Regions from separate parts of the Kitasatospora sp. Xyl93 genome, predicted to be linked through region 2. Evidence: riboswitches for the same ligand, from Rfam matches in the RefSeq annotation. Region 2 holds a riboswitch; each other region holds the start of a gene.

Region 1 (3,263 bases), 800 kb from region 2:
GCACGCCCGGCTCCTGCGCGAGCGCGTCCAGGTCGGTGAAGTTGGACAGCCGGGGGAAGCGCACCACGGCCACCCGCAGCACGTCCGCGCCGAGCGGTCCGGGCCCGTCCGTCCGGTCGACCACGGTGGACAGGTCCAGCGAGTCCTCGGCGTCCAGCCAGAGCCCGGGCAGCATCGGCAGGGTGCCCAGCACCGGACGTCCGGTCAGCTCGTGCAGCATCTCCAGCCCGGGCGCCAGCAGCCGCGAGTCGCCGCGGAACTTGTTGACGAACCAGCCCGCCACGTGCCGCTGGTCCTCCGCCGACAGCAGTGCCAGCGTCCCGTACATCGCGGCGAAGACCCCGCCGCGGTCGATGTCCCCGACCACCACCACCGGCAGGGCGGCGGCCGTGGCCAGGCCCATGTTGGCGATGTCGCGGTCGCGCAGGTTGATCTCGGCCGGCGAGCCCGCGCCCTCGCAGACCACCACGTCGTAGCGGCTGCGCAGGTCGGCCAGGCACTCCAGGGCGCGCTCCAGCAGGACGGGCTTGCGCTCGCGGTAGTCCAGCGCGCCCACCTCGGCCACCGGCCGGCCGAGCAGCACCACCTGGCTGCGGCCGTCCGCGCCGGGCTTGAGCAGCACCGGGTTCATCGCCGCCTCCGGCTCCACCCGGGCGGCCTGCGCCTGCATCGCCTGGGCGCGGCCGATCTCGGCGCCGTCGGCGGTGACGAAGGAGTTGAGCGACATGTTCTGCGCCTTGAACGGCGCGACCCGCACGCCCTGGCGGGCGAGCCAACGGCAGATCCCGGCCGTCACCACGCTCTTGCCCGCGTCCGAGGTCGTCCCCGCGACCAGCAGCGCGTTCGTCATGCCCGCCCCCTCTTCTTCATCAGCGTCCGCAGCAGGACGTGCCCCGCGACCGTCGTACCCAGCGCCAGTGCGCCCACCCGCCGGGAGAGCGCGCAGGCCCGTTCGATGTCGTCCACCGTGACCGGGCGCAGCTCCGCGCCCAGCACCGGCCGGTCCTCCACCTGCTCGCCGTACCGCAGCGTCCCGCCCAGCCGCACGCCCACCGCGCCGGCGAACGCCGCCTCGGCCTGGCCCGCGTTCGGGCTCGGGTGCGCGGAGCCGTCGCGCCGCCAGATCCGCCAGGCGGTCCGGGGTTCGGGCGCGGCGGCCACCGTCAACAGTGCCGTCAGCCGGGCGCCGGGCCAGCCCGCCAGGTCGTCCAGCCGGGCCGAGGCCCAGCCGAACCGGGCGTAGCGCGGCGAGCGGTGGCCCACCATGGCGTCCAGGGTGTTCACGGCGCGGAAGGCCAGCAGTCCGGGGGTGCCGGCCAGGGTGCCCCAGGCCAGCGCGTTCACCACGGCGTCGGCGGTGTTCTCGGCCACCGACTCGACCACGGCCCGGGCGATCTGCTGCCCGTCCAGCGCGCTCGGGTCCCGCCCGCACAGGTGCGGCAGCCGCTCCCGGGCGGCCGCGAGGTCGCCCGCGGCGAGCGAGCGGCCGATGGTGCGCGCCTCCCGGGTCAGCGAGGTGCCGCCGAGCACGGTCCAGGTCGCGGCCGCCGCCAGCGCGGCCCGGCCCAGCGGGCGCCGGCCCACCGTACGGTCCAGGGCGAGCGCGCCCGCCGCGACCGCGCCCACGCACAGCGCCGTGTACCCGGCCCCGGCGGCGCGGCCGTCGCGCCACACCCTGCGCTCCAGCCGGATCGCGGCGCTGCCGAAGACGGCCACCGGGTGGCCCCGGCGGGGGTCGGCGAAGCGGGTGTCGGCGGCGTAGCCCGCGGCGGCGCCGAGCGCGAACGCGGCGGCGCGGGTCAGCGGGCGCGGAGCGGGGGAGGCGGTGGGCGGGGTCATCGGCCGCACGGCGGAAGGCAGCTCGGAGTCCGGCCGGGCGGGGCAGCCTGCATCGCGTGCGTGTCCTCACTCAGGGTCCGCGCCCTGGATCGACGTGACGGGGGCGAGAGTCTCCTGGCTTCCGGGTCGAACGCACTCCCGGAGCCTTCCAGCGGCCGTCGACGGCCCGCCGTGGCGATGTTCCGAGCGTGCTCCCCGGTGACAGTGGCGGGACCGCGCCGGACTTCCACCGGCTTCCTCTCCATGCCTCCGTTTGGCCCCAGGATCCCATCACGGGCCCGAACCGGGAGTCAACCGAGGTCACGGAGGGGTTGGTCACACGCCGGCCCGCTGGCACCCCGTGGGATCGCCCGGCACCGGCAGGCGCCGGCAGCGGCACCGGCCCGGGCGGTCGCCCTCCCGACCGTCCCCTCCTCGGGCCCGCCCGCCCGCCGCCCGCCCGCCGCCCGGGCGACCCGGACGGCCCATCGGGGTGGCCGTCCGGGTGGCCGTCCGGGCGGGGCGCAGGTGAACTGGTGCTCGAACACCGTCCGGTCCGAGAGCAACAGAGCGGGGAGCGATATGCGTTGGGGAACCGCCGCCGTCGTGGCGGCCGCCGCGGTCGGGGCCACCGCGGCCGGGGCCGCCGTGCTGGTGATCGGCCGTCGGGCCTCCGAGCGGATGGTCCGTCCGGCGCCCGCCGTCCAGGAGTCGGCGCCGGTGGTGGTCCGCGGCCTCGCCCCCGGCCGGGTCACCTTCACCCGCGGCCCCGCGAGCCTGCGCCCCGGCCGCTGGGCGGTCGAGTGGGCGGACGGCGGGCACGCGGTGGTCGAGGAGGTCCTGCACGGCGACGAACGGGGCGTCACCCGCCGGCTGGTCCGCGCCGACCGGGGCACCCTCGCCCCCGGGACCGAGGTCCGCTTCACCCCCCGGGTCCACCTCGGCGACCCCTCCGAGGCGCTCGGCCTGGCCTTCGCCGACACCGCCGCCGACGGCGAGCTCGGCGCGCTGCCCGCCTGGCGGCTCCACGGCAAGCGCGGCACCTGGGTGATCCTGGTGCACGGCCCCGGGGCCGACCGCCAGCAGACCCTCCCGGTGTTCCCCGTGCTCGACCGGCTCGGCCTGCCCGCCCTCGCCGTCACCTACCGCGGCGACCGGGGCGCCCCCGACTCCCCGGACGGGCTCAGCCACTTCGGCGAGACCGAGTGGCGCGACGTCGAGTCGGCGGTACGGCTGGCGCTCGACAGCGGCGCGGGCAAGGTGGTCCTGTACGGCTGGTCCCTCGGCGCGACCATGGTCCTGCAGACCGCGGCCCGCTCCGTCTGGTCGCACGCCGTCCGGGGCCTGATCCTCGACTCTCCCGTGCTCGACCTCCCGGCCTCCGCCCGCCGGGACGCCGCCCGGGCCGGTTTCCGGGGCGTCGCCGCAGAGCTTGGCGCCCTCGC
Region 2 (3,263 bases):
CGCGGCTCCTGGACCAGCGCGCGGGCGAACAGCACCCGCTGCTTCTCGCCCCCGGACAGGCTCAGGAAGCCCCGGTCGGCGAGGTGTCCGGCGCGCACCTTGCGCAGCGCCTCGGCGCAGCGCTGCGCGTCCCCCGCGGCCGGGCCGCCGAAGCCGCGGCGGTGCGGCAGCCGGCCCATGGCGACCACCTCGGCGACGGTGAAGTCGAACTCGGCGGAGTGCTCCTGGGTCAGCGCGGCCACCCGGCGGGCGCTCTCCCGGGCGGTGAGGGCGTGCAGGTCGTCCCCGGCCAGCCGGACCACGCCGCCGGTCGGCTCCAGCACCCGGTAGACGCAGCGCAGCAGGGTCGACTTGCCGCTGCCGTTCGGGCCGATCAGGCCGACCACCTGCCCGGCGGCGGCCGCCAGGCTCACCTCGTGGACCAGCCGGGTGCCGGCCAGTTCCACCGAGACGGCGTCGACGGCGAGGTCCTGGGCCCGCGTCGGCCCGGTCCCGGCCGCCGCCTCGATCACGTCGGTCACCGGTTGCCTCCGAAGGCCTGGCCGCGGCGGCGCATCATCACGAGGAAGGCGGGCACGCCGAGGACCGCGGTGAACACCCCGACGGGCAGTTCGGCGGGCGCCAGCAGGGTGCGCGAGGCGATGTCCACCCAGACCAGCAGCAGCGCCCCGGCGAGCGGCGCGACCACCAGCACCCGGCGGTGCCCGGCGCCGACCAGCATCCGCGACAGGTGCGGCATCAGCAGCCCGACGAAGCCGATCGCCCCGCTGACGGCGACCACGGTGCCGGTGACGGCGGCGGTCACCACGAACAGCTCGCGGCGCAGCCGGTCCGGGTCCACGCCGAGCGAGGCGGAGGTCTCGTCGCCCATCGCGAGCGCGTCCAGCCGCCCGGCGGCGCCGGTCAGGTAGGCGAGGCCGGCCAGCACCGTGGCGGCGGCGACCGGCACCTTGCCCCAGGTGGCGCCGCCGAGGCTGCCGAGCAGCCACATCATGGCGTCCCGGGCGGCTTCGCCGCGGTCGGCGGCGAAGACCATCAGGGTGGTGGTGGCCGAGAAGCCGTAGGACAGGGCGGTGCCGGTGAGCACCAGGCGCAGCGGGGTGAGCCCGTACGCGGTGCGGGCGGCGAGGTAGACCAGCGTCATGGCGGCCAGGGCGGAGCCGAAGGCGGACGCGGAGACGGCCCACACCCCGAGCGAGGCGAAGGCCCCGAACAGCAGGACGGCGTTGGCGCCGACGGCCGCGCCGGAGGAGACGCCGAGCACGAAGGGGTCGGCCAGCGCGTTGCGCACCAGCGCCTGGACGGCGACCCCGCACGCGGCCAGCCCGGCGCCGACGACGGCGGCCAGCACGGTGCGCGGCAGCCGGATCTCCCAGACGATCGCGTACGCGGCCGCCTCGCCCGCGTCCAGCCGACCGCCCGTCAGCCCGGCGCCCAGCAGTCGCAGCACCCGGGGCAGGCCGAGGCCGGAGGAGCCCAGCGCGACTCCGCAGACCAGCGAGAGCAGCAGCGCGACGGCGAGGCCGGCGGCGAGCGGGGCGACGGGTGTGCGCCGGGCGGGCGGGCCGGCTGCACGGTCTGCGGGTGCGCGGTTCACGGGGACGCCTTGCCTCGGGCCGCGGGTGCGCCGGGGCGGGCGCGGGCCGCAGGTGTGCCGGGGCGCCGTTCCCCTCGCAGTCCGCGGCGAGTTGTCGGGAGGTCAGCGGCCGAGGGCGATCGGGCTGGCGCGGTCGTACGGGCTGGTACGGGCCGCGCTCACCGTTGCGGGTCAGCGCCGGATTCACACCGGACTTCCCCCTCGGACGCCCTGGCAGCATAACAGCCACTCAGGGCAGGCAACCCTTACCGGGGGTGGGGCCGGGCGGTGAACGCACGACCGCCCCCGTCCGGCTGCGCGGACGGGGGCGGTCGGGTGGCGACGCGTCAGGCTCAGGCCTGCTTGGTCTCCCAGAAGATCTTGTCGACCTCGGCGATCAGGTCCAGCAGGGCCTGGCCGGTGGCCGGGTCGGTGGACGCCTTGGCGGCCGAGGCGGCCTTCAGGGTGTCGTTGATCAGCTGGTGCAGCTGCGGGTACTTCTCGAAGTGCGGGGCCTTGAAGTAGTCGCTCCACAGCACCGAGATGTGGTGCTTGACGGCCTCGGCGCGCTGCTCCTTGATGATGATGGCGCGGGCGCGGAAGTGCGGGTCCTCGTTGGCCTGGTACTTCTCCTGGGTGGCCTTGACCGACTCGGCCTCGAGCTTGGCCTGCGCCGGGTCGTACACGCCGCAGGGCAGGTCGCAGTGGGCGTGGGCGGTGGCGCGCGGTGCAAACAGACGAGAGAACATGGGAGTCCTTCCTTAGATCGTCTTCCCGCGCCCGAGATTACCCCGCCGTCCTCGCGGTTTCGCGGTCGGGCGGCGGGCCTAGGGCAAAAGACGGACCCGGAACCGGGGTAATCCGGACATCGGGCCGGTGACGGTCCGTACGGCAGACTGGGGGCGGGCGGAGCGGGAGGAGGAGTCGTGGCGCGGAGCACGCGACCGGAGGGCGCCGGAGCCGGCGGACGGGACCGGGGCGGCGCGCTGCCGTTCGGACTGGTCGACGTGGCCGGGCCGTCGATGGTCCCGACCCTGCGCGAGGGCGACCAGCTGCTGGTCCGCTACGGCGCGCCGATCCGGCCGGGGGCGGTGGTGCTCTTCCGGCACCCCTTCCAGCAGGACCTGCTGGTGGTGAAACGGGCCGCCGAGCGCCGGTCCAAGGGCTGGTGGCTGCTCTCCGACAACCGTCCGGTGGACAGCGACAGCCGCAGCTACGGCGCCGTCCCGGACGAACTGGTGCTCGGCCGGGTGCTGCTGCGGCTGCGGCCGAGCCCGGCCTGGCTGGCGCCGGGGCGCCGGCTGGAGCGGCTGCTGCTCACCCCGCGGCTGGCCCGGGTGCCGGGCCTGGCCCGCCGGCTGGGCGCCTGGGTGGACGGGGTCTAGGACCTACTCGCGGGCCGCCGCCTCCGCCTCCTGGCGCTTGCGGGCCCGGTAGGCGGCCACGTTGGCGCGGGTCGCGCAGCGGTCCGAGCAGTAGCGGCGGGAGCGGTTGGTCGAGGTGTCCAGGTAGGCGTTGCGGCAGGGCGCGGCCTGGCAGATGCCGAGCCGGTCGGCGCCCAGCTCGGTCAGGTGGACGGCCAGGCCCATGCAGGCGACCGCGCTGAAGTGCGCGGTGGCGGTCGGCGAGTTGTCGGCCAGGTGCAGGTGCCAGCGCGGCCGTCCGGCGTCGTCCAGGTAGTCGTGCC
Region 3 (3,263 bases), 3.5 Mb from region 2:
GGCGCTCCAGCTCCATCGCCAGGTGCCGCTCGGTGCGGCCGACCAGGATCGACTCCAGCAGCTCGCCCAGCGCCTGGTCGGCGATCTCCGCGGCGATCCGCAGGTCCGCGATCTCGCGCTCGTCCTTGACCACCCGCAGCCGCTCGACCGTCTGGCCGAGGTCCACCAGCCGGGCCCCCTCGGTCAGGCCGGCCACCGCCCGGTGCCGGGTGACGGTCAGGTCGTGCTCCTCCACGGCCAGGCCCGACACCCCGGACCGCGCGGCGGCGGTCGCGGCGGCCAGCGCCGTGTCCGAGCCGGCCGCCACCGGCAGCCTGGTGACGTCCGGAGCGATCAGGTGCTCCCCGGAGTCGTCCGGCGGCAGATCGTCCGGCAGCGCGAGCAGGGCGCGCTCCCTGGTCAGCAGCAGGCTCGCCCCGCAGGGCGCGCAGCCCGTCAGGTACCGCACGTTCGCCGCGCGGGTGATCAGCGCCGCATCGGCCCCGGCCGCACTGCAGTGCTCCCTCACCCGCTCCCGCCGCCCCGCGTACGCATCCGCCATGCGTCGAGCCTACGAACCCCCGGCCCGAAGCGCCCGCCGAGCACCCCCGGCAGAACCCCCGGTGCTCCTTGCGCGCCCCCCGCGCGACCGCGCCCTCACCTCCGGGCGCGCGCCGTGCGCCCCGCCCCCGCCCGGGGCCGTGCCGCGGCCCCGGGGACGACCCGCGGGACGGGCGCTCAGGCCTCCTGGCCCGGCGTCCAGCGCTGCTCGACCCGGGCGAGCTTCCAGTACCCGATCGCGATCGCCCAGACCAGCACGAACAGCCCGGCGATGCCGTAGCCGACGTTGTCCAGCGAGATGTCCGCGATGAACCCGGAGACCGGGTCGGTCAGGTCGAGCTTCTCGTGCAGCACCCCGACCAGCTCGATGGTGCCGATGACGAAGGCGACCGCGATCGACAGACCGGTGATGGTCAGGTTGTAGTACACCTTCCGGACCGGGTTGGCGAAGGCCCACTGGTACGCGAAGTTCATGAACGTCCCGTCCAGGGTGTCGAACAGGCTCATCCCGGCCGCGAACAGCAGCGGCAGGCAGACGATCGCGTACCAGGGCAGCCCGGAGGCCGCGCCCGAGCCGGCCATCACCATCAGGGTGACCTCGGTCGCGGTGTCGAAGCCCAGGCCCAGCACCATGCCCACCGGGAACATCTGCCCCGGTCGGGTGATCGACCGGGTCGCCCGGTTCAGCACCCGGGCCATGAAGCCGCGCGAGTCGAGGTGCGCCTCAAGCTCCCGCTCGTCGAACTGCCCGGCCCGCATCGCCCGGAACACCTTGAGGATGCCGAGCAGTGCCGCCAGGTTGAGCGCGCCGATCAGGTAGAGGAAGACGCCCGAGGTGGTCGTCCCGATCATGCCGAGCCACTTGTGGGTGGTCGACTCGTCGTCCATCAGCGTGTTCGCCAGCTGCGCGCCGCCCGCCACCAGGGCGGCCATCACGACCACCATCGAGGAGTGCCCGAGGGCGAACCAGAACCCCACCGAGACCGGCCGCTTGCCGTCCGCCATCAGCTTGCGGGTGGTGTTGTCGATCACCGCGATGTGGTCGGCGTCGAAGGCGTGCCGCATGCCGAGGGTGTACGCGGTGATACCCAGGCCCACCCCGAAGGCCTGGGTACCGACCGCGTACCGCTCGGGTGCGACCAGGAAGACGAGCGTCCCGAAGGCCACCACGTGCATGGCCAGGATCACCCCCATCAACCCGGCCGTACGGATGGTGTCCTCGCGCCGCCACCGGAAGCTCGGCAGCGCGGAGGGGGCCGTCTTCGCCCCGGTGGCGACGGTTTCGGGCAGGGTCATCTGCGGATCACGCTCCAGCACCTCGTGGAAAACCTCGTGAGATGCCGTGGCCGGTCTCCTGGCTGACGGGACGCCCGTACCCGCCTTCCCAGGCGCGCGGGGCGCCCAGTGGCTTCATGGGTACGGACGACGTTCCTCCGTGGGCGGAGGAACGACCCGATCACAGTGGCGAGGGCCGCTCCGGGCTGGGATCCCTGAGGATCCGTCACCGGTCTTCCCGAGCACCACGGCGGGGAACACCGTAGGGGCCGGGCCCCACGGGTGCAAGGCTGCGCACCTGCGCAGGTGTCCAGGATCACAGGGCGCCGCCTGCAAGAATGTCCGCATGCATCTCGTACCGGCCGACCGCGCGGGCCACCGCACCATCGACGGGCACCGGGTCTGCGAGGCCATCGCCGCGATCGGCGAGCCCGCGCACGTCCGGTCCTGGGCCGAGCGGTTCTCGCTGCTCGCCGACCCCGGGCGGCTCGCCCTGCTGCTCGCCCTCCACCGGGCCGGCCCGCTCGCCGTCACCGACCTCGCGGTCGCCACCGGCATGCGCGACCCCGCCGTCTCCCAGGCCCTGCGGCTGCTCCGCACGGCCGGCGTGGTGACCGGCGACCGGGACGGACGGGTGGTGCGCTACCGGCTCGTGGACGAGGCCATGCGCCCCCTCCTCGACGAGTGCACCGCCGCCGAGCACCACGAGCCCACCGCGGCCGCCGGCTGACACCCGCAAACCCCGGCCGGGACCGGGCCCGACCAGTACGATCATGGTGTGCCGTCCCATCCCCACGTCTGGCCCGCCGACCGCTGGAACACCCGACCAGTCAGGGCCCGCGTGCTGGCGGTCGCCCGCACCCTCACCTCGGCCACCCGGGTCCTGGACGTCCTCACCCTGCTGAGCCCGGACGGCATCGAGCGGTACTTCACCGTCAACCCCGGCTCCGCCTTCGCCGACCGCGCCCTGGACGAGTACCTGCACGGCCTGCCCGGCTTCACCGTGCTGGACTGGGAGGACGCCGTCCGCCGCCGCTTCGACCTGGCCGTCGCCTGCGCCGTCCACTCCTCCATGCACCGCCTGGACGCCCGCCTCGTCGTCCTCCCGCACGGCGCCGGCTACAACCGCCTGGTCACCGAGTCGACCGGCGACACGGTCACCGCCGCCGGCCTGTCCCGCAACGAACTCACCCACCGCGGACGGGTGTTCGTGGACGTCCTCGGCCTCTCCCACCCCGAGCAGCTGGACCGGCTGCGGGACTCCTGCCCCGAGGCGCTGGACGTCGCCCGGGTCGTCGGCGACCCGTGCTTCGACCGGATGCTCGGCAGCCGGCGCTCCCGCGACGGCTACCGCGCCGCGCTCGGCGCCACCTGCGGCCGACGGCTCGTCGTCGTCAGCTCCACCTGGAGCGAGCACTCGTTATTCGGCCGCCGCCCCGACCTCCCCC

The links. Region 2 has a riboswitch for cobalamin ahead of ACZ5GH_RS22825 (FecCD family ABC transporter permease). Riboswitches for the same ligand answer to the same signal wherever they lie in the genome.
Region 1: linked by a shared signal. The riboswitch ahead of ACZ5GH_RS26115 (cobalamin biosynthesis protein) and the one ahead of ACZ5GH_RS22825 (FecCD family ABC transporter permease) in region 2 are both predicted to bind cobalamin.
Region 3: linked by a shared signal. The riboswitch ahead of nicT (Nickel transporter NicT) and the one ahead of ACZ5GH_RS22825 (FecCD family ABC transporter permease) in region 2 are both predicted to bind cobalamin.

Annotation. Positions count from the first base shown of each region.
Region 1 is NZ_AP029185.1:5,900,093-5,903,355, forward strand. It holds gene ACZ5GH_RS26110 (cobyric acid synthase) at 1-850, opposite strand, end outside; gene ACZ5GH_RS26115 (cobalamin biosynthesis protein) at 847-1,839, opposite strand; cobalamin riboswitch at 1,947-2,079, opposite strand; gene ACZ5GH_RS26120 (alpha/beta hydrolase family protein) at 2,401-3,263, shown strand, end outside.
Region 2 is NZ_AP029185.1:5,103,269-5,106,531, forward strand. It holds gene ACZ5GH_RS22820 (ABC transporter ATP-binding protein) at 1-521, opposite strand, end outside; gene ACZ5GH_RS22825 (FecCD family ABC transporter permease) at 518-1,597, opposite strand; cobalamin riboswitch at 1,709-1,839, opposite strand; gene sodN (superoxide dismutase, Ni) at 1,930-2,325, opposite strand; gene sodX (nickel-type superoxide dismutase maturation protease) at 2,599-2,961, shown strand; gene ACZ5GH_RS22840 (CGNR zinc finger domain-containing protein) at 2,965-3,263, opposite strand, start outside.
Region 3 is NZ_AP029185.1:1,615,521-1,618,783, forward strand. It holds gene ACZ5GH_RS06700 (M24 family metallopeptidase) at 1-541, opposite strand, end outside; gene nicT (Nickel transporter NicT) at 718-1,836, opposite strand; cobalamin riboswitch at 1,868-2,080, opposite strand; gene ACZ5GH_RS06710 (ArsR/SmtB family transcription factor) at 2,162-2,545, shown strand; gene ACZ5GH_RS06715 (hypothetical protein) at 2,594-3,263, shown strand, end outside.